3 regions of the Mesorhizobium sp. J428 genome follow, and region 2 is predicted to be linked to each of the others. Evidence: riboswitches for the same ligand, from Rfam matches in the RefSeq annotation. Region 2 holds a riboswitch; each other region holds the start of a gene.
The links. Region 2 has a riboswitch for cobalamin ahead of LRS09_RS08285 (ribonucleoside-diphosphate reductase subunit alpha). Riboswitches for the same ligand answer to the same signal wherever they lie in the genome.
Positions count from the first base shown of each region.

Region 1: linked by a shared signal. The riboswitch ahead of LRS09_RS24905 (aromatic ring-hydroxylating dioxygenase subunit alpha) and the one ahead of LRS09_RS08285 (ribonucleoside-diphosphate reductase subunit alpha) in region 2 are both predicted to bind cobalamin.
Region 3: linked by a shared signal. The riboswitch ahead of LRS09_RS20500 (TonB-dependent siderophore receptor) and the one ahead of LRS09_RS08285 (ribonucleoside-diphosphate reductase subunit alpha) in region 2 are both predicted to bind cobalamin.

Region 1 is NZ_JAJOMX010000001.1:4,933,479-4,940,895, forward strand. It holds gene LRS09_RS24880 (MBL fold metallo-hydrolase) at 1-297, shown strand, start outside; gene LRS09_RS24885 (hypothetical protein) at 336-962, shown strand; gene LRS09_RS24890 (GFA family protein) at 1,062-1,454, opposite strand; gene LRS09_RS24895 (sulfite exporter TauE/SafE family protein) at 1,782-2,534, shown strand; gene LRS09_RS24900 (hybrid-cluster NAD(P)-dependent oxidoreductase) at 2,545-3,636, opposite strand; partial or broken gene LRS09_RS24905 (aromatic ring-hydroxylating dioxygenase subunit alpha) at 3,653-4,900, opposite strand; cobalamin riboswitch at 5,013-5,218, opposite strand; gene LRS09_RS24910 (DUF922 domain-containing Zn-dependent protease) at 5,289-5,897, opposite strand; gene mazG (nucleoside triphosphate pyrophosphohydrolase) at 5,965-6,789, shown strand; gene hflX (GTPase HflX) at 6,806-7,417, opposite strand, start outside.
Region 2 is NZ_JAJOMX010000001.1:1,670,657-1,678,073, reverse strand. It holds gene LRS09_RS08295 (RtcB family protein) at 1-588, shown strand, start outside; gene LRS09_RS08290 (Gfo/Idh/MocA family protein) at 678-1,709, opposite strand; cobalamin riboswitch at 1,805-2,014, shown strand; gene LRS09_RS08285 (ribonucleoside-diphosphate reductase subunit alpha) at 2,123-5,014, shown strand; partial or broken gene LRS09_RS08280 (ribonucleotide-diphosphate reductase subunit beta) at 5,154-6,271, shown strand; gene LRS09_RS08275 (hypothetical protein) at 6,262-6,456, shown strand; gene metH (methionine synthase) at 6,538-7,417, shown strand, end outside.
Region 3 is NZ_JAJOMX010000001.1:4,085,205-4,092,621, reverse strand. It holds gene LRS09_RS20520 (energy transducer TonB) at 1-570, opposite strand, end outside; gene LRS09_RS20515 (ABC transporter ATP-binding protein) at 567-1,346, opposite strand; gene LRS09_RS20510 (iron ABC transporter permease) at 1,346-2,335, opposite strand; gene LRS09_RS20505 (ABC transporter substrate-binding protein) at 2,332-3,144, opposite strand; gene LRS09_RS20500 (TonB-dependent siderophore receptor) at 3,390-5,189, opposite strand; cobalamin riboswitch at 5,341-5,543, opposite strand; gene LRS09_RS20495 (porin) at 5,699-7,033, shown strand; gene LRS09_RS20490 (serine hydrolase) at 7,173-7,417, shown strand, end outside.

The DNA.
Region 1 (7,417 bases), 3.3 Mb from region 2:
TTCCGCATCGGCAACCTGGCCTATTGCGCTGATGTCAGCGGCTTCACCGGCGCCACGCCCGAGCGGCTGAGAAACCTCGACTGGCTCGTCATCGACGCGCTGCAGTATCGGCCGCATCCGAGCCATCTGTCACTTGAACAGGCTTTGCAATGGATCGACCGGCTCGACCCGAAGCGCGCCGTGCTGACCCATATGCACACGCCGCTCGACTACGACACCGTGCGCCGCACGACGCCGGACCATGTCGAGCCGGCGTTCGACGGGATGACGATAGAGCTCGATCTCAACGATACCTAGATTCTGGGTCCTAATCCGATGGAATCGGAACTTGCGCGATGATGCAGGGAGACGACAGGTTACCGATTGTGGAGTTTCTCTCTCGGACGATCGGACGTTTCACCGACACCCGCCCGAGAAGCGAGAAGGAACTGAAGAAGGGTTTTCTGATTTCGCCTTCAGCCTGCGACAACGCAGTGTCTGTGGAGGGCCGCGTAACCTGGAGACACTACACATACCAGATCGAGATCATGTTTCGAATCGATAATGCGGAGTTCAAGCGACTCCAAAAACGCTTTTTTGACACGTACTCACCGGGCCAAAAGCCTCAACAGCTGTCGATGATTTTCATAAGTTTCGATCATGCGGCTGGACTCAGCGGCTCCAAGATTGCCCCGCTTATTCACGACGCGGAGACCCAGGCGGCAGCATTCCGACATATCGAAGCGAATTGCCAAACCGTCTTCGAATGGGTCCGCTCATTCGCAAACTCCAACGAAGCGCTTAGACTCTATAGCGAACACGTGTGGCTTCGGGCTTCCTGGTATCCGTTGGTATTTTACGTCCTGATCAGTTCGGTTCACGGCAAGAAAGCCGCTGTCGACTATGCGAGAAACCTTGGCGCAAAGGAACTACCTCGAATGATGGCGGAAATGGCTGAGTTTCTCAGGGTCGAGCAGCCGTAAAGCCGGCCCTCGCTGCAGAGGCATAAGTTCCATAATCTATCTTATGCGATCGTCCGATGCGGTGGTGAGCAGCCGTCGAACGGCACCGTTCACGCCACCCTACTCCTCAAACCGACCGGTGCCGTCGCGATCGCGCTCGTATCGTCTCGTGACCGGAAACGGCGGCAGCCAGGATTCGCGGCGGATGGTCCACAGTTCGTAGGTCGGCAGGAATTGGTCGGGCGCGTCCAGCGATCCCAGGCTCACCTCGACCTCGTCGCCGGTGCGGGCAAAGACGGACGAGCCGCAGCGCGGACAGAAATGCCGCCCGGCATAGTCGCGGGTCTCGCCCTCGATCGTCACCGCATCCTGCGGGAAGATCGCGGACGCGTGAAAGAGCGCTCCGTGATGCTTGCGGCAATCCAGGCAATGGCACAGCCCGACGCGGTATGGGCGCCCTGACGCCACGATCCGAATGTCGCCGCACAGGCAGCCCCCCGTGAATCGCTCCATGCTGCGTCTCCATCTCGAACTGCCGGAAGGAAGGATGCACCTCTTTGGACCTCGACGGAAGCTTGTTCACCCAACAACCTGTGTCAGACTGCCGAATATTTCAGATATAAACCGCTGTTTTTGCAATGAAAACTGAATTTCACCCGGGCGATTTCGGCTCTTCGTCATAGCCTAGGATTTTTATGCTCAATCCGCCTCGAGACGGAAAATCGCCCGGATTTGCGCCACGGCATGGGAAACGCTATTCGGGCAGGACAGACTGTGCGGAGAGCCCGCTCCTGTTCAGTCCTTCGATGCTCAACGACCACCCTCGCCTGCGATGAATTGATGGACTGGACCACGGCGGTAGTTCTGGCAGGCGCTGCGGCCGCGGGCTTCGCGCAAGGCGTCTCCGGCTTCGCCTTCTCGTTGGTGTCGCTGTCGATCTGGGTCTGGGCGATATCGCCGCAGCTCGCCGCGCCCATGGCCGTCTTCGGGTCGCTGGCCGGCCAGTTGGTGACCTTGCCTTGGGTCTGGCGCGGCTTCGACCTCGTGCTCCTCATGCCGCTGGTCATCGGCGGTCTTCTCGGCGTGCCGCTCGGTATCTTCCTGCTGCACTGGCTCGACCCGAACCTGTTCAAGCTGGCGCTGGGCATTTTCCTGCTGATCTATTGCCCACTCACTCTGCTGCTGCCGCATGACTTCCAGTTGCGCGCGGGCGGCCGCTTCGCCGACGCCGCCGCCGGCTTCATCGGCGGGGTCATGGGCGGACTGTCGGGCGCGTCTGGCCCGATCCCGACGCTGTGGACCACGTTGCGCGGTTTTGCAAAGGAGACGCAGCGCGGCGTGCTGCAGGCGTTCAACATCGCCATGCACGTGGCAACGCTGACCGGATACGCCCTCGCCGGCACGATCAACCAGGATACGCTCGGCATGTTCGCCCTTATCGCCCCGGCGCTGGCGATCCCGGCGGTCCTCGGCGTGCAGGTGTTCCGCCGCATGCCGACGCCGGCGTTTCGCCGGCTGGTCCTGCTGCTCCTGGTCCTCTCCGGTATCGTCCTGTTTTCGGGCAGCGTCCGCGCCTTTCTCGGATCGCTGTAGCCGCGCGCCCTCAGGCTTCGATCTGGACTGTGCCCAGCGGCCGCGAGCAGCAGGCCAGGATATAGCCGTCGGCGATCTCGTCATCGAGGATGCCGCCATTGTGCTGCATGTCCACCGGACCGTCGCACTTGACCTTGCAGGTGCCGCACAGGCCGAATTCGCAGGCCGCCGCGATCCTGACGCCGGCCGAGCGCGCCGTCTGGAGAACCGTCTGGCCGGACAGGCAGGACGCCTCGACACCGGAAAGGCTGAAGGTGATGGGCGTCGCCTCTGCAACCGTGCCATCAGCCGGTGCGGCGACGGGGGGCGCCTCTTCCCCGGCCGGCGCAGCGAAGCTTTCCTGATGATAGCAGGCCATGTCGAAGCCGGCATTGTCTAACATTGCGCGAACCGCCTGCATGAAGGGCTCGGGGCCGCAGCAGAACACTTCCCTGTCCCGGAAATCCGGCGAGAGCAGTGGCAGGCGCACCGCGTCGATGCGGCCCATATGGCCGAACCAGCTCTCGCGGCTCGACCGTTCCTCGATCAGGAAGCCGAGCGACAGGCCGGGCATCCGGCTGCCGAGAAGCTCGAGTTCCTTGCGGAAGATAATCTCTTCCGGCCGCCGCGCGCAGTTGACGAAGGCGACGTCCGTCCACGGCGCGCAGTCGTTCAGCCAGCGCAGCATCGACATCATCGGCGTGACGCCGGAGCCCGCCGATATCAAAAGATATTTGGCTGCGGGGTGGCGATGGAGCGTGAAGTCGCCGGCGGGGCCATAAGCCCTCAACAGCGAACCCGGGCGGACATTCTCGAACATCCAGCGCGTGCCCAGGCTGCCCGGCTGCGCCTTGACGGTCACCGCGATCGAGAACGGCCGCGACGGGCTCGACGACAGCGTGTAGGTGCGCATCAGCGGCTCTTCGCCGACCGGGAGCTCAAGCGTGACGAACTGCCCGGGCTGGTACCGGAACCAGGTCTGGTTGTCCGATCGAAACGTGAACGTCTTCACCTCCGGTGCCTCGTCCGTCACGCCGATGCATTCCAGCGTCTGCAGACGGTCGTTCCAGGGCGTCATCTCGTCGAGATGACGATAGAGGGACGGGGCGGCGAAGGCGTTCATGGTCCCCTCCCCGTGCTCAGGCGACGCTGCGCAGCGCAGGCTTGCCGCTGCCGGAGAGACGCGGCTCGATAAAGGCGCGTTACCACTCGACGAACTGCATCACGCCGCCCTCGTGGTCCGGCGAGTAAGGTCCCGGCTCGTAGGCGGGCGACTTGATGCCGAAGGCGTTCTCCTCGACGATCCGCCGGTCCTGGTCGTTGGTCTCGGTCCAGACATGGGTGAGCTCGGCAAGATCGTAGTCGACGCCTTCGACCGCGTCCTTGTGGACCAGCCATTTGGTCGTCACCGCCGTTTCCGTGGCGCTGATCGGCAGCACGCGGAAGGTCACGGCGTGGTCGCCCAGGATGTGGTTCCACGTTGTCGGATAGTGGTAGAGCAGCAGCGAGCCGATGCGGTCGGTCGATACGTCGTCGGACAGGTTTTTCCTGACCGCGCGTCTGCCGGTCATCGTGTAGCTGACCGCGTCGCGCAGCAGCGGCACGCGCGTGGTGCGGTACTGGCCGTCATCGGCGATGGTGAAGCGGCTGGGCAGGCCCGCCGCCTCGCAGCGCTGCCAGTGTCCGACGATCTCGGGATCGCCTTCCGCGCCCTGCACGCCGGTGACAGTCGGGGCCTCAGGGAAGGTCTTGCACAGTTCGGGATGATTGCCGGCGCAGTGATAGCACTCGCGGTTGTTTTCCCAGACGAGCTTCCAGTTGCCCTTCTCGACGATCGTGCTCTCGAAGGCGACCTTGGCCTCGGTGAGCCGATGCGGCTTGAAGAACGGCTCGACGGTCGCGCGGAAGGGGGCAAAATCGGCAGGTTCTTCGGCAAGACAGATGAAGACATAGCCGCCAACCGTCTCGCAGGCGACCGGCTTCAGCGAGAATTGCGACGGATCGAAGTCCGGTCCCATCTGGCGCGCGAAGAGCAGTTTTCCGTCGAGATCGTAGGTCCACTGGTGATAGGGGCAGACGAGCCGCGCCGAAGCCCCCTTCCCGCCCGGACACACCCGGCTGCCGCGGTGGCGGCAGGAATTGTGGAACGCCCTCACCTGCCCTTGCCGGTCGCGCACGATCACCACGGGATAGTCGCCGACCTGCAACGTCACATAGTTGCCGGGCTTCGGGATCTCGCAGTCATGCGCTGCGAACAGCCAGTCGCGATACCAGATCAGTTCCAGATCGACCTGGAAATAGTCCGGATCGGTGTAGAACGGCTGCTCGAGACTGTAGCCGTCGCGCCGGTTGCGCAGGCGGCGCAGCATGTCGTTGCGGATATCCATGTCCTGTCCTCGCGGTCCAAGGACTGAACTGGTGGTGATTTCAGGGAAGAGCATCCGCGCACGGCATTGCCGGGCACGAAGATCTGCCGCTTGACCGCCCACCGCGATCAGTCGAGTTCATCATGTCCAGGGCTGGTTTCCGGGCTTCGGAGCCGTCCTGTCGGACTGTCTCGACACCTTCCCGGGTTCGGCACCCAGTGGTCTCCCGTCGAGACGTTCAGCTCCGCTACCGTTGCGGGGGCAGCGCCGGCCTTTCACCGGCTTCCCAATTCTCCGGCGCGTTCATCGCGCGCCGGCACCTCGGACACGCTGATCTAAGCACCACCGCTCGATTCCGGGCCGCAGGAAAGCGACATCCACGGGGCAAAAGGCGACAGGACGATGCGGGCTACTTCGCCGAGATCAGGGCGCGGTCGTATTTGAACTGCTGGCCGCCGTCGCCGAACCAGCTCGCATCGAAGCTCGCCTGCTTGCGCTCGTGCCATGCCTGGGACGAGGTCGCCTGCCGCTTCCCCTGCTCCACCATCCCGGCGCATTCCCGGCGCGCATCGCCTTTCAACCGCAGAATGTCGCGCTCGACGCGCCTTGCATATTCGAGCGCGATGTCGCGGTGGCGCTTCTCGTGCCGCCACAGATGCGCTTCGAAAGCGGCCCACGCCTTGCGCACGGAAGCGCTCCCCTTCCCTGTCCACTTCGGGATCCGGTAGATGAACGCGATGTGCACATCGAGGCCGGTCACGACGCACCGGGTTCCGCTGACGCCGGCCTTGATGCCGCGCACGTCGAAGGTCATGCTGGTCGTTGCCACCTTGTGGTCGCGCTGGCCGGTGAGCTTCGGCCCTTTCCTGGCGATCTGCGCATAGATTTCCTGGCCGGTGCGGCCGCTCACCGTGTAGTGGATGGTCTTCTCGCTGTAGGTGACTTTGGCGGCCGAGTCGGACAGGCTCGGGGCCGCCAGGAGGACACCAAGGGCGATTGCTCTCAGGCTGGACTTCACGCGTCGTGGTCTCCCGGCTGACCGGGAGATCCGGTGCGCCGAACCAAATTATTGCGCGTGTGGACAAATGCAACCGTCGAGAGATATCGCCCGCCTCATCGAGATCATGGCCGCGCTGCGGACGCCAGGCACGGGCTGCGCGTGGGACCTGGAACAGACCTTCGCGACCATCGCGCCCTACACGGTCGAGGAGGCCTACGAAGTCTCCGACGCGATCGCGCGCAACGACCTGACCGACCTGCGCGACGAGCTCGGCGATCTGCTTCTCCAGGTCGTATTCCATTCCCGCATCGCGCAGGAGGCGGGCGAATTCGAGTTCGGCGACGTCGTCACCGCGATCACCACCAAGATGATCCGCCGTCACCCCCATGTCTTCGGCGATGCGGAGGCACGCGCGGCCGGCTCCGCCAAGGGCCAGTGGGACCGCATCAAGGCCGAGGAGAAGGCAGAGAAACGGGCGGCACGCATTGCCCGCGGCGAGAATCCGGAGGACCACGGGACGGGTTTCCTCGACGGGATTCCCGTCGCCCTGCCCTCGCTCACACGCGCGTTGAAGCTGCAGCAGAAGGCGGCGACGGTCGGCTTCGACTGGGGCGCGGCAGCGCCCATCCTTGACAAGATCGAGGAGGAGATCGGTGAGTTGCGCGCCGCGATGGCCGCCGGACGGCAGAGCGAGATCGCGGAGGAGTTCGGCGACATCCTCTTCGCGGTCGTCAATCTTGGCCGCCATCTCGACGTCGATGCCGAGGCCGCGCTCGCCGGAACCAACGAAAAATTCCGCTCGCGCTTCCATTTTGTGGAAAAGGCGCTTTCCGACGCGAAATCAAACCTGAATGATGCATCTCTTCAAGAGATGGAGGAGCTTTGGCAAAAGGCAAAGGAAAGGTCATAATAGGCTGATTCAGCACCTATTTCTGCCCGACCTTCGCGTTAAATTCGGCCAGCGCTGCAGGTGTTGCGCGAAGTTCGAGCGTTACCGACCCGTCATCATTGTCTTTTCGGGACTGGATCGCCGCGTTGCGGTAGAGCCAGTCGATCGAGCCGAGCTGCTCCGGCGCGAGGACAATCGTGGCGAGCGTCAGCGCGCCGGATATCCGCGCCTCCATCAGGTCCAGCAGCTGCGAAATGCCTTCGCCGGTGACAGCGGAGATCGCGATGGGCGGTTCCTTGTCCGGCGCGCGGCCCTCTTCGAGCAGGCGATGCCGGGTGCCCTCTTCCAGCAGGTCGATCTTGTTCCAGACCTCGATCACATGGCGGCTGTCCGATGCGTCGACGCCGAGATCGCCGAGAATGCGCTCCACGTCCTCGGCCTGAGCTGCGGTGTCGGGATCGGAAATGTCACGCAGGTGCAGCACGAGATCGGCCTCCACCACCTCTTCCAGGGTGGCGCGGAAGGCCGCGACCAGATGGGTCGGCAGGTCGGAGATGAAGCCCACCGTGTCGGAAAGGATGACGATCGTCCCGTGCGGCAGCCGCACCCGGCGCAACGTCGGGTCGAGCGTAGCGAACAGCATGTCCTC
Region 2 (7,417 bases):
AGCTACTGGGACGCGCTGCAGACGATCCGCGCCTGGACGAAGGCGAACCACGAACTGATCCACGACCTCGCGGCGGAGCGTCTTTCCGCCAAGGTCGGCGACCGGTTCTGGAACGAGCACAATTTCGTCTTCCGGCGCACGGACGGCCTGTTCTACCACGGCAAGGGAGCGACGCCCGCCTTCGATAACTGGGCGGACGACGCGACCGACCTGACGCTCATCCCGCTCAATATGGCGGAGCCGGTGCTGATCGCGCGCGGAAAGGATGCAGCGCATGGATTGGGCTTCTCGCCGCACGGCGCGGGGCGCAACTTCTCGCGCACCCAGCACAAGCGGCTTCAGGGCCACCGGAGCGTCGAGGAGATCTTCGCCGAGGAAACGAAGGGCATCGACGCGCGGTTCTTTTCGGGTGTCACCGACATCTCGGAACTGCCGAGCGCCTACAAGAGCGCGTCCGCCGTCCGTCGGCAGATCGAGGACTATGGCCTTGCCGAGATCGTCGACGAAGTGCTGCCCTATGGCTGCATCATGGCCGGCGACTGGGAGGCCAACGCGCCTTGGCGGAAGAAGCGGCTGCTGCGTTCCTGATGAGCAAGCACCATCCAGAACTGTGTGGGGGGATGAGAATGATCCGCTTCTCGACCCGGAAGTAAGCGGCCTGCTGCAGGCGATTACCGTCAGCTCGCCTCGCAGCGGACGGGCCGGCCTGCGCGGCCGGTCTCGATCAGCGCGTCGATCAGGCGGTGGACCTTGAGAGCTTCCTCGCCGGTCACCTTCGGGTCGCGGCCGGTGCGGATCGCCTCGACGAAATCGGCCATGACGGCTCGGTGATAGTCGTGCGGGAAGGCCATCGGGTCGGCTCCGGTGCCTCCCGCCGAGCGGTCGGGTTCCATGGCGATCTTCCGGCCGTCCTGAAACTGCACGAGGAGTTCGGTGCCGCGCAGCAGCGCGGTGCCCTTCTCGCAGGTGAGGATAATCTCCTCGGGGAAGCCGGGATAGGCGGCCGTCGTCGCGTCGATCGTGCCGATCGCACCATTGGCGAACCGCGCGGCCGCACAGACCATGTCTTCCGCCTCCATGCGGTGAACCGGCGTGGTCGTCGTGAACCCGGTCACCTCCTCGACCGGGCCGGCGAGGCTTAGCATCAGGTCGAGCGTGTGGATGCCCTGCGAGATCAGCACGCCGCCACCGTCGCGGGCCAGAGTGCCGCGACCCGGCTCGTCGTAGTAGGACTGGGGACGCCACAGCCGGATGATCGTGGAACAGCCGACGATGGCGCCCAGTTCGCCCGCGCGCAGCATCTCCGCCAGCTTAACCCCGGCCGGCCGGAACCGATGCTGCAGCACGACACCGAGCCTGACCCCCGCCTTGCGGCAGGCGGCCACAAGTTCCTCGGCGCGCGCGGTGGTGATCTCCAGCGGCTTCTCCATCAGCACATGCTTGCCGGCCTCCGCGCAACGCATCGCGATGTCGCGATGCGTGTTGGCCGGCGAGAGAACCGCCACCGCTTCGACGCTGTCGTCGTTCAGGATCGTGTCGAGGCTGTCGCAGAGCGGAAAAGGAAATTTCGCGCCGAAAGCCTGTCGTCGTTCTTCGCTGCGCGCATAGGCATGCGCGACCTCGACCGTATCGGCCAAACCCGTCAGTCCGCGCGCATGCGGTGTCACCGCCATGCCGAGGCCGACAATCGCAATGCGTGTCTTCGTCACGTCCACTTCTCCCAAGGCTCGGTGGCGAAACATAACCGACACGGACTTTCACACAACAGTTGAAGCGACCTGTTGACAGTCCGAGGGCCTTTCCTTCTAGATGTTGTGGTCATGGTTCTTCCGAGTCGTTCCAGCTCGGAAGCTAAGAGGGAAGCCGGTGCGTGTTCACAATGCCGGCGCTGCCCCCGCAACTGTAAGCAGTGAGCTTGCGTCGAGTTTTGCCACTGGTGCCCGACGGCGCCGGGAAGGCCGACAAAAGCGGCGACCTGCGAGCCAGGAGACCTGCCGTGACGGATCTGAACGAACCACGGGCGGGGTGTCCCGGCGGTGCGCTGTGTCTGCGTGCGGCTTGAGGAGCCCGCGTCCGGCATGCGTTCCACGCCATCCCCGTCCACAACGCCTACGGGGAAAAGATGCCGGCGACTGCGACACTCGACACCAAGGGAACCTCACCGGTTCCACCCTCCCTCGACACCGGTGCGCGGCGCGACGCCGAGCCCGGCTACCGGGTCATCCGGCGCAACGGCGGCCTGACGCCGTTCGATCCCACGAAGATCACCGTGGCGCTCACCAAGGCCTTCCTGGCGGTGGAGGGCTCGACGGCGGCCGGTTCGCGGCGCGTCCATGATGCTGTGGAAGGCCTGACCGAGCAGGTCGTTTCCGCGCTGACAAGGCGCGCGGGCGAGGGTCGCATCTTCCATATCGAGGACGTGCAGGACCAGGTCGAGCTCGCCTTGATGCGCGGCGAGCATCACAAGGTAGCGCGCGCCTATGTGCTCTACCGCGAGGAACGGGCGCGCGAGCGCGCCGCCGAGAAGGCCGCGGCCGTCGAACAGGCGGCGCCGTCGCTGCACGTCAAGGCCGAGGACGGCGTGCTCCTGCCGCTGGACGAGGCGCGGCTGGCGCGGATCGTCGAAGAGGCCTGCGACGGTCTCGATGCGGTCTCGGCCCAGCCGATCCTCGCCGAGGCACGGCGCAATCTTTACGACGGCATCACGCTCGACGAACTGTCGCTCGCCCCGATCCTCGCCGCGCGCACGCTGGTCGAGCAGGAGCCGAACTATGCCTTCGTCTCCGCCCGCCTGCTGCTCGACCGGCTGCGGCGGGAGGCGCTGTCCTTCGTCTCCGGCCGGACGGAACTGGCGACGCAGGCCGACATGGCCACGCGCTATGCGAGCTATTTCCCTGATTTCGTGAAGACGGGCATCGAAGCCGAACTGATCGATCCGGAGCTCGGCCGCTTCGACCTCGCCAGGCTGGGCGCGGCCCTGAAGCCGGAACGCGACCTGAACTTCCAGTATCTCGGCCTCCAGACCCTCTACGACCGTTACTTCCTGCACACGAAGGGCAAGCGGTTCGAGCTGCCGCAGGCCTTCTTCATGCGGGTCGCGATGGGGCTGGCGATCCGCGAGATCGACCGCGAGGCGAGGGCGATCGAGTTCTACGACCTGCTCTCCTCGTTCGACTTCATGGCCTCGACGCCGACGCTGTTCAATTCGGGCACGACCCGGCCGCAGCTCTCCTCCTGCTTCCTGACCACGATCGGCGACGACCTCGACGCGATCTTCAAGGGCATCAAGGACAATGCGCTGCTCGCCAAATATTCCGGCGGTCTCGGAAACGACTGGACGCCGGTGCGCGGGCTCGGTGCTCACATCAAAGGCACGAATGGCGAGAGCCAGGGCGTAGTGCCGTTCCTGAAGGTCGCCAACGACACCGCGATCGCGGTCAACCAGGGCGGCAAGCGCAAGGGCGCGGTCTGTGCCTATCTCGAGACGTGGCATGTCGACATCGAGGAGTTCCTCGACCTGCGCAAGAACACCGGCGACGACCGCCGCCGCACGCACGACATGAACACGGCCAATTGGGTGCCCGACCTGTTCATGGAGCGCGTCGAGGCCGATGCCGAATGGACGCTGTTCTCGCCCGACGAGGTGCCGGATCTGCACGACCTCTACGGCAAGACGTTCCGCGCGGCCTACGAAGCCTATGAGGCGAAGGCGGCAGCCGGCGGCTTGAAGGTGTTCCGCAAGGTCCGCGCCGTGGACCTGTGGCGCAGGATGCTCACCATGCTGTTCGAGACAGGGCATCCCTGGATCACGTTCAAGGATCCCTGCAACATCCGCTCGCCGCAGGGCCATGTCGGCGTCGTGCACTCCTCCAACCTGTGCACCGAGATCACGCTGAACACGTCGAGGGACGAGGTGGCGGTGTGCAATCTCGGCTCCGTCAACCTTGCCAACCACGTCACCGAAAAGGGTCTCGACCTCGACCGCCTGGCGAGGACAGTCGGCACGGCGATGCGCATGCTCGACAATGTCGTCGACATCAATTTCTACACGATCCCGGAAGCACGGCGCTCGAACCTCAGGCACCGTCCCGTCGGTCTCGGCCTGATGGGCTTCCAGGATGCGCTGCAGGTCCTGCGCATCCCCTATGCGTCGGACGCCGCGGTGGAGTTCGCGGATCGCTCAATGGAGGCGATCAGCTACAATGCGATCTCCGCCTCGGTGGATCTTGCCGCCGAACGCGGGCGCTATCCGAGCTTCGAGGGTTCGCTCTGGTCGAAGGGCATCCTGCCGATCGATTCCATCCGCCTGCTGGAGGAGGCGCGGCCCGGCGTCGAGATGGATGCAACCTCGACGCTCGACTGGGAGACGCTGCGCAGGCGGGTGAAGACCACCGGCATGCGCAACTCCAACACGATGGCGATCGCGCCCACCGCGACGATCTCGAACATCTGCGGCGTGTCGCAGTCGATCGAGCCGGGCTACCAGAACCTGTTCGTCAAATCGAACATGTCGGGCGACTTCACCGTCGTGAACGCGCAGCTCGTCCACGACCTGAAGACGCGCGGCCTGTGGGACGAGGTGATGGTGTTGGACCTGAAATATTTCGACGGGTCCGTCGGCCAGATCGACCGTGTGCCGGACGACCTGAAGGCGCTCTATGCGACCGCGTTCGAGATCGACACCGCATGGCTGATCGAGGCAGCCTCGCGCCGGCAGAAATGGATCGACCAGGCGCAGTCGCTCAACCTCTACATCGCCAATCCGTCGGGCAAGAAGCTGGACGAGCTGTATCGCCTGGCGTGGAGGAAGGGGTTGAAGACGACCTACTACCTGCGCTCGCGCTCGGCGACCCATGTCGAGAAGTCGACGCTGAAGGGCACGGACGGCAAGCTGAATGCGGTGTCGGCCGTGGTCGCCGCGGCACCCGTGTCCCAGCAGATCATCGTCAATCCGGACGCCGCGTGGGGCAAGGCCTGCGCCATCGATGATCCCGACTGCGAGGCTTGCCAGTAAGACTGATTGCAATCGAGCAATCCGGCGCCGACCCTCACCTGCCTGACGGCATACCCTCCCCGTTCACGGAGAGGATGGCCCGAAGGGCCGGATGAGAGGCGGCGCCGAGCGCTCAAGGAATTTCAAGGAGAACAAGAAAATGCTCGACTGGTCCGAACCGAAAGCCACCGCGGCGAATCTCATTCCCAATGCTCCCGCCGTCGACGCCACCGGCCTTGGCGAGATCGAGCGCGGCGGTGCGCGCGTGTCGGTGGACGACAAGCGCATGATCAATGCGCGGGCCGACGTGAACCAGCTGCTGCCGCTGAAGTATCGCTGGGCGTGGGAGAAGTATCTTTCCGGCTGCAACAATCACTGGATGCCGACCGAAGTGTCGATGCAGGCCGACATCGCGCTCTGGAAGTCGCGCGAGGGCCTGACCGACGACGAGCGGCGCATGATCAAGCGCAACCTCGGCTTCTTCGCCGCCTCCGAAAGCCTGGTGGCGAACAACATCGTGCTCGCCATCTACCGTCACCTGACCAATCCCGAGTGCCGGCAGTATCTGCTCCGGCAGGCCTTCGAGGAGGCGATCCACACCCACACCTTCCAGTATATCGTGGAAAGCCTCAGCCTCGACGAGGGCGAGCTGTTCAACATGTATCGCGAGGTGCCGTCGATCACCGACAAGGCGGCCTGGGCGCTGAAGCACACGCAGAACCTCGACAACCCGGACTTCCGGACCGGCACGCCGGAGGCCGACCAGTCCTTCCTGCGCGACCTCGTCGCCTTCTACGTGATCTTCGAGGGCATGTGGTTCTACACCGGCTTCGCCCAGATCCTGTCACTCGGGCGGCGCAACAAGATGGTCGGCATCGCCGAGCAGTATCAGCATACATCCTGCGCGACGAATCCATCCACCTCAACTTCGGCATCGACGTCATCAACCAGATCAAGCTGGAGAACCCGCATCTGTGGACGAAGGCGTTTCAGGACGAGGTGCGCGGGATGATATCCAATGCAGCGCAGCTGGAGGCAGCCTACGGCCGGGACACCATCCCGCGCGGTTTCCTCGGGCTGAACGCGGCGCTGTGCGAGCAGTACATGCACTTCATCGCCAACCGCCGCTGCGCGCAGCTCGGTCTCGTTCCGGTGTTCGCGGAGGCGGAGAACCCGTTCCCGTGGATGTCGGAGGCGATGGATCTCAAGAAGGAGAAGAACTTCTTCGAGACCCGCGTCATCGAATACCAGAACGGCGGGGCGCTCGCATGGGACTGATGCGGCCCTTGCCGTCGCCGGAACAGGTGTTCCTGTGCTGGCTTGTCGCGCAGCCCCCGGAGGCGGACATCGTCGCCGGCGCCCGGGCGCAGATGGAGCGGCTGGCCGTCCACCGGGACGAGGCGGCCGTGCGGACGCTGAAACGTCTTTTCGGCGAGTTGATCGAGGAGTTGCAGGGCGAGTAGCAAATTCGTTCCGCAACCTGCCGCATGTTGACATAAAGATGTCTTTATGTGACGAAGATCTCGTCGCATAAAGGACAGGTCATGTCGCAAAAAAGTGTCTCGGATGCGCTGTTCGGCGCGACGGCTCCGCAGCCGGATGGCGCGGAGATCCTTGCTGCTTTGCAGGCGGCCGCGCGCGAGCGGATCCTTGTCCTCGACGGCGCGATGGGCACGCAGATCCAGGGGCTCGGCTTCGGCGAGGATCATTTCCGCGGCGACCGGTTCCTAGGCTGCGCCTGCCACCAGCAGGGCAACAACGATCTTCTGATTCTCACCCAGCCCAAGGCGATCGAGGACATCCACTACGCCTATGCCAAGGCGGGCGCAGACATCATCGAGACGAACACCTTCTCCTCCACCTCGATCGCGCAGGCCGATTACGGCATGGAGGGCATGGTCTACGAACTGAACCGCGACGGCGCCCGGCTGGTGAAGCGGGCGATCCGGCGGGCGGAGCAGGAGGACGGCAGGCGCCGCTTCGTCGCCGGCGCGCTCGGCCCGACCAACCGCACCGCGTCGATTTCTCCCGACGTCAACAATCCCGGCTACCGCGCGGTGACCTTCGACGACCTGCGCCTCGCCTATGCGGAGCAGTTGCGTGGGTTGATCGACGGCGGCGCCGACATCGTGCTGATCGAGACGATTTTCGACACGCTCAACGCCAAGGCCGCGATCTTCGCGACCGAAGAGGTGTTCGTCGAGAAGGGCATCCGCCTCCCGGTGATGATCTCCGGCACCATCACGGACCTCTCCGGCCGCACGCTGTCCGGCCAGACGCCGACCGCCTTCTGGCACTCGATCCGCCATGCCGCGCCCTTCACCATCGGCCTCAACTGCGCGCTCGGCGCGGCGGCGATGCGTCCGCATCTCGCGGAACTGTCGTCGGTCGCCGACACGTTCACCTGCGCCTATCCCAATGCCG
Region 3 (7,417 bases), 2.4 Mb from region 2:
ATCAATGTCCATCTCCGTCAGCGGCGGCAGAGGCTGAAACTGCGGCAGCGGAGCCGGAACGACAGGATCGGCGGACGGCGGTTCTTGCGTTTCCGCCACGGAGGCCTCGGCGAGATCGGCCTGCTTCTCGACATCCTCCGCGCCGGGTTCCGGCCGATCGGCGGGCGCAGCTGCATCCAGCATCTCGCTGGCATCGCCCGCGACGGAGGGCTCTTCCGATGGCTCAGGCGCCGGATCGGCCACGATCTCGACCGAGATGGCGTCCGTTTCGGCTTCGACACCCTCATGCCAGACGAGCATGCCGAGCCCGGCGACGGCGACCGCATGGAAGACCAGCGACACCGCCAGCGCGGCGGCGTTCCAACGGGTCCTGGCGAGCGGCGTCGCCACTTCTGCGCCGGGCGCGGCGATGTCGGACGAGGCTTCCCCGGCACTTTCACCATCGGGCGCAAGCCGCGGAAATTCGAACCGAAATCTATCCGCGCCGGAAGCCGTCTCGACCGGCAGCGCGACGGGCTCGGGCACCGTCCCGTCCGTCTTCGCCGGCAGGATCGACGGCCACTGGATCACGGCTGCCTCGCCTGCGACAGGGCGAGCGGCGCAAGCACCAGCTTGCCGCCTTCGTGCGCGACATGGGCGGTGACGCCATAGACGGACTGGAGCAGTTCGGCGTCGAGCACCGCTCCCGGCTCACCGTCCGCAGCGACCCTTCCTCCATCCAGCACGATGATCCGGTCGCACCAGCGCGCCGCGAGCGTCAGGTCGTGCAGCGAGACGAGCACGCAGCGCCCCTTCGCCGCCACCGCGCGGAAAGCCTGCATCATCGAGATCTGGTGCGCGGGATCGAGCCCGGATGCGGGCTCGTCGGCAATTAGGAACGGCGTGTCCTGCGCGACTGCGCGGGCGGCGAGCACCCTCGCCTGCTCCCCGCCGGACAGTTCGGTGGCCGGCCGCGCGGCGAGGCCGTCGACCTGCAGCAGGCGCATCGCGTCGGCGGCGATCGCCTCATCCTGTTCGGACGGCCGCTGTCCGTAAGCCCGCCACGGTATGCGCCCGAGCATCACCACCTGCTCCACCGCCAGCGACCAGCCGATGGAACGCTGCTGCGGCAGGAAGGCGATTTTTTGTGCGCGTTCGATCGAGCCCATCGCCGACAGGGAGCGGTCGTCCAGCCACACCTGCTGCGTTTCGATCAGCCCGGCGAGCGTGCGCATCAGGGTAGACTTGCCGGCGCCGTTGGGACCGAGCAGGCCGACCACCTGGCCCGGTTCGAGGTCGATCGAGACGCCGTCCAGGACCCGGCGGCCGGAGAGACTGATCGAAAGTTCGCGCGCCGAAAGCCGCATCACAACGTCTCCCGCCTTGTACGCGCGACGAGCCAGAGGAAGAACGGCGCGCCGATGAGCGCGGTGACCACGCCAACATTCAATTCGCGCGCGGGGATAGCAACCCGCACCGCAACATCGGCGGCGAGAAGCAGCGCGGCGCCGCCCAGTCCCGCCGGCAGGATCAGGCTGCCAGGCATGCGGTCGGTAAGCGGGCGGATCAGGTGCGGCATGACGAGGCCGACAAAGCCGATGGCGCCCGCCACGGCGGTGGCCGCCCCTACCATCAGCGCCACACCGGCAACGACGGACAGCCGCGCCCGGCGCATGTCGATGCCAAGGCTTGCCGCGCTCTCCTCACCCAGTGTCAGCGCATCGAGCGCGCGGCTGGAGGCGAACAGGAGCGCAGCACCAACTACCATCAGGGGCAGCGCGATAAAAACGTGGACCATCGAGCGATCCTTCAGCGAACCGAGCAGCCAGAAGATGATCTCGTAGCTGGCGAAAGGATTCGGCGAGAGGTTGAGAGCCAGCGAGGTGAGCGCGCCGGCAAGGCTGGACAGCGCGACGCCGGAGAGAATGAGCGTCAAAGTCGAACCGTGCCGGGCGGATATGCCGAGCAGGAGCAGCACCGAGGCGGCGGCCCCGACGAGTGCTCCGGCGGGCAAGGCCAGGATCGAAGCACCGGCAAGGCCGCTGTAGAACACCGTCACAGCGCCGAGCGACGCCGAGGCCGAGACGCCGATGATCCCGGGCTCGGCCAGCGGATTGCGCAGGAATCCCTGGAGGGCCGCGCCCGAAGCGCCGAGGCCGAAACCCACCATGAGACCGAGCAGGGCGCGCGGCAGCCTGATTTCGCGCAGGATGATCGATGCTGCCTCGTCGCCGCCTGCGACCAGCGCCCGGATGCTCTCCAGCGGGCCGTAGCTGGCAGGCCCGGTCAGCAGCGACAGCAGGAGAAAGACCACCGTCGTGGCGGCGAGCAGCCCGATGAGCGCGCGGCGGCTCATGGCGCGGACCCGCCTGGCGGGCAAGAGACGACACGCCGCCGCGCCTCGGCCAACGCCTTCACCGCCTCGATGACGAACGGCCCGCCGCAGGAAGCTGAACCGCGCGGCAGATGAATGCGCAGCGTGCCCTGCCCCAGGGCCCTGATCGCCGGATGCGAGGCGATCAGGTCGGCCAGCGCCGGCGTGTCGGCCAGCGGCTCGGGCAGCACGACGATGTCGGGCTTCTTCTCGACCAGCAGTTCAAGCGGAAACGGCGCCATGCCGGAATAACCAAGCTCGGCTGCGATGTTGCGCAGGCCCGCCGCCTGCATCGCCGAGTCGACCAGCGAGCCGGCACCCATGGCGATGCCGTTCTGGTCGTAGGCGATGGCGGTCGGCGGCGATCCGCACCGCCCGGCCTCGATGCGCGACAGCTCGCTTTCGAACGAAGACGCCATCTCTTCGGCGCGGGAGGTAGCACCAAGAATCGCCCCCATGCGCCGGATCTCGCCCGGGATCGTGTCCAGCGTCTGCGAATACTGGAATTCCTCGATCCGGTAGCCGAGGCGGCGCAGGAGCGGCGTGGTGTTGTGCAGCGAATAGGCGCCCGTGATGACCACGTCCGGTTTCGCTACCAGCACCTCCTCCGCCAGCCCGCGATTGTGCGGATAGGAAGTCGCGAGCGCGGAATGGAAGGAAAGGCCAGGGTCCGACGCGAGCTCCGACACCGAGACGAGCTGGCCGGGCGTGGCGAGCAGCATGGCCAACTGATCGGTGCAGACGTTGAGCGACATCACGCGGGAGGGCGGCGCGGCGACCGCGACGCTCACAAACCCAAGGCTCAGGCCGAATGCGAGGATAGGCGCTCTGTGGCGCCGTCCTCTGTCCTGCCGGACATCTCCCCCACGAGGGGGGAGATTGGCTGTCTCGGAAGGTTTCGCCGAACCCCAGCGGTGCAAGGTGGACGAAAGCGCGGAGCCTGGGAACCTCCCCCCTGCGGGGAGAGATGTCCGGCAGGACGGAGGGGAGCGTCGCAGGGCGCCGCCTTTCCCCTCTGCCGCCGGACGCTCATCCATCAGAACGTCGCCTTCACGCCCGTGAAGGCGGAGAAGCCCGGCGTGGCGTAGCCCCGGACCGTCTGGTAGTCGACGTCGAAGGCGTTCTCGACACGGACATAGACTTCGGTGGCATCCGTCGGCTTGTAGGCGAGCTTCGCGTTCAGCAGGAAATAGTCGTCCAGCTGGAAATCGCCGGAATCGACCGTATCGAGCGCGACCTTGCCGGAGGCGGAAAACGTCCACTTCTCCGCCGGCTGCACGACCGTCGACAGGCCGATCGCATGGCGCGGAATACGGATGTTGCGCGCGCCGGTTGCCGTGTGCGAGTCCGTGTAGGTGTAGGAGCCGGCGAGGCTGAGCCACTCGGTCGCCGTCCACGCAACCGACGTCTCGACGCCACGCGAGGTCGTCACGCCCGGGACCTGGTTGTAGCCGGGGCCCGAATAGGCGATCAGGTTGTCGATATCGATCTGGAAGAACGTGACGTCGGCGATCAGATTGTTCGCCAGCCTCTGCTCGACGCCGATGTCGTAGCTGATGCTCGTCTCGGGCTGCAGGAGCGGGTTGGCGCCGAACGGGCCGTACAGTTCGTTCAGGCTCGGCGCGCGGAAGCCCGTGCCGACCGAGGCGTGCAGTCGGGTGTTGGTCGGGAAGGCATAGGAGGCCGAGGCGCGATAGGTCCCGTAGCCGCCGAACGCGCTATGGTCGTCATAGCGGCCGCCGGCCGTCAGCGTCAGGCTGTCGACGGGCTGGAAAACCGCCTGTCCCCACACTCCGCCGATGGTGAAATCGGCAGACGCGCCGGGCACCTCAATCGACTGGCGCTCGTAGTCGGCGCCATACTGGAGCGTGATCCGCTCCGTCACGTCGAAAGCGCCCTGATAGTCCGCCTTCACGCGATCGCCGAGATATTCGCCGTCGAAGAACGTGCCGGTGATCGACCGGTCGATGTCGAAACCCTGCACGGAGAAGGTGTTGCGCGCGCGGCCGTCCATGAGATCGAGATTGAAACCCATGCGCCCCGCCAGCTGGCGGCTGTGGTTGGTCGCGGTCAGATTGTCGCCGATCGGGAAGGAATCGTCGAACTCGGCCGAGGCATTGATGTAGAGAAGCGAACCGAACACCGAGAAATTCTCGTTGAAGCGATGCTCGGCAGCAGCATCGACGGTCACGTTTTCATAGCCGTCACGTTCAGTGCCGTTCGCCGCTGACGAGATGCCGTCCGTGCGGAATCCGGTGATGTTTATCCCGGCGCGGGACATCTCCGTCGCGGCGCGCAGGCCGTAGCGGCCAAGCGCCGTGCCGTTGGAGCCGCCTTCGATGTGGAAGAGGTGCTGCACGCCGATCTTGTAGTCGGTCAACGTCGAAAGGCTGATCACGCCCGCGATCGCTTCCGAACCGTAGAGCGTGCTTTGCGATCCCTTGAGAACCTCGATCTCCTCGATCCCGCCGGTGAGCAGGTACTGGTAGGACGTCTGGACCTGCGGCGCGGTCGGGTCGCCGATATCTATGCCGTTGAACAAGGTCTTCACATACCGCTTGGGCTGGCCGCGCACGGCAAGGGACCCCTCGCCGCCGACGCTGCCCGGCTGGCTGATCGCGACGCCCGGAACGGTATCGAGATAGTCGATGACCGTCGGCTGCGACCTCTCCTCGATCTCCTTCTTCGTGACCTTCTCTACCTTGGAGCCGGTTTTAGTCTTGTCGCCCGGCGTGCGGTTCGGCGTCACCACAATCTCGCCGATGTCGATTTCCTGCGCTTCTGCCGGCGCCGTCCCCGCAAGAAGAATGGCAGCAAGCGCCGTCTGCGCCGCCAATGTAAGTGTCCTTGCCCCGTAAACCTTCATATCATCCCCCACCGGTCCCTGCCGGATCAGACTGCGTTTGCGCTGGTGGGGTGTTGCGATCCCGACCCAGCGATGACTTCTCGCCACCGCTGTTCGAAACAGCCCCGGAAGCTCCCCGCATCCGGAAGGTGACGTCGAAGGCAGGTCTCCTGGCTCACGGCTCGTCGGCGCATTCGCCTTCCCGGGCATTGCGCCCAGTGGCTTCGTGAATGCGCCTCACCGTTCACAGTTGCGGGGGCAGCTACGGCCTGGGGACGATCCCGTTCCGTATTCCCTTTTCATCCGCGCCCCGAGGACGCGGAAACCTTCGGCGGGAATCTCGTAACAAGCCGCCCGGGCGCGGTCAATTGCGCGGCACAGCGGCGAACCAGACAGAGCGGAGGGAGCGACGTGCTTCAGTTTGCCGATTCTCCAGCGATTCGAAACGGTTCGACCGATTGACTAGTCCCCTGAAAATGCGCGCAACTAGCCAATGCCGGGTGCAGAGCGACCGAAACCACGCCATCTGCACAATTCGCAGTCAGCCAACAGTCACATTTCCGCAACAGAGCCGCCGCAACTGGCCGGAAATGCGGCCAAACGGCGACGTTCCTGTTGAACTGGCAAAAGAAGTCCCGCACAAATTCGGCAAGGGACGCACAGCAGCCGACCGCTGGCGCTTTCGGGAACAGTTCGAAACGGAGAGCATAACAATGAATATTAGGGGCCTTCTTCTCGGCTCGGCGGCTGCCCTCGCAGCGGCGACCAGTGCGAATGCCGCGGACGCCGTCATGGCGCCCGAGCCGGAGCCGGTGGAATATGTTCGCGTCTGCGACGCCTATGGTTCGGGCTTCTTCTACATCCCCGGCACCGAAACCTGCCTGCAGATCTCGGGCTATGTGTGGTACCAGATCGGTGCGACAAGCGAGGGCGCTGGTGACACTCCGAACTATTGGGCTTTTGCCCGTGACGGATGGAACAAGAGCGTGCGCGCTCGTGTGAACTTCGACGCGCGGTCTGAGACCGAGTGGGGTACTCTCCGCTCCTATATTCGGTTCCAGGCTGACTGGAACGGCGTCGGCGACGGCAAAGTCGCAGCTGATCAGGCTTTCATCGAATTGGGTGGCCTTCGGATGGGTTACACCGAATCGGCTTGGGCCGAGACAGTCAATGGTATTTCGAGCTTCGGTTCGCACACTTGGGGTGGCCTCTATTACGGTTACCAGCAGCGTGCTCTGATTCAGTATAACTTCTCCTCCAATGGCTTCTTCGGCACGATTTCGCTGGAAGACGATACGTTGGACGGCGAAGGGTATGTGCCTGATGTCGTGGCGTTGATTGGATACGGTGCCGACTGGGGCGCCGTGTGGGCGCGTGCGGCATACGATGAGAGCTTTGATGGCACCCCGGATGGCTTTGGCGGTGTAAACGATGGTGGCTTCGCGGCTTCGATCGGCACCCAGATCAACGTGCCGAACATGCCAGGTTCGTCCTTCCGACTGATCGGCTACTATGCTGATGGTGACCATCAGTATGGTGCTGGCAGCAGTTGGACTGCCTATTCCACCATGGGCAACTCCGAATGGTCTGTGCTGGCGTCTTACTATCACCAGTTCACCGAGACCTTCGGGGCATCGGTCGGCGTGCAGTATTTCAACGATTTCTACCTCGCCGGAACTGATATTTCGTCGGGCGTCGATGGCTGGTCTGCTGACCTCGGCTTGGTGTGGGTGCCGGTCACGAACTTCGAGGTTCGGACCGAACTCAATTATGACGATAATGATCTTGAGGACGGCACGCTTTCCGGCATCCTCCGCTTCACCCGCTTCTTCTGATCGACAGATCAGATCAGCGTGATATCCAGAAGACCCGGCGGGCAACCGCCGGGTTTTTCTTTTCCGGCTGAACCAACCCGATCGGGATTGCCGGACCGCGCTCGCGACGCAATAGTGTCTGCGCACTGAGATCCTCCCGATGACAGCCATTCCCTTTACTCGCCAGAACATCACGCTCTCGAACTGGCGCGAGGCGCCGTATCATCGATGGAGCTTTGCCAACGTCAGCGAATTCGTTCCAACCGCGACGATTACCAGCGGGATTGAGAGCAATGCGGGCAGCCCGGGCGCATCACGCCTGGAGACCATGACGCTGACGCGGCCGGATGGAACACAGGTACCGGCCGCCGAGCACCTCGCCCTGGCACATGGCGACTGCTTTGT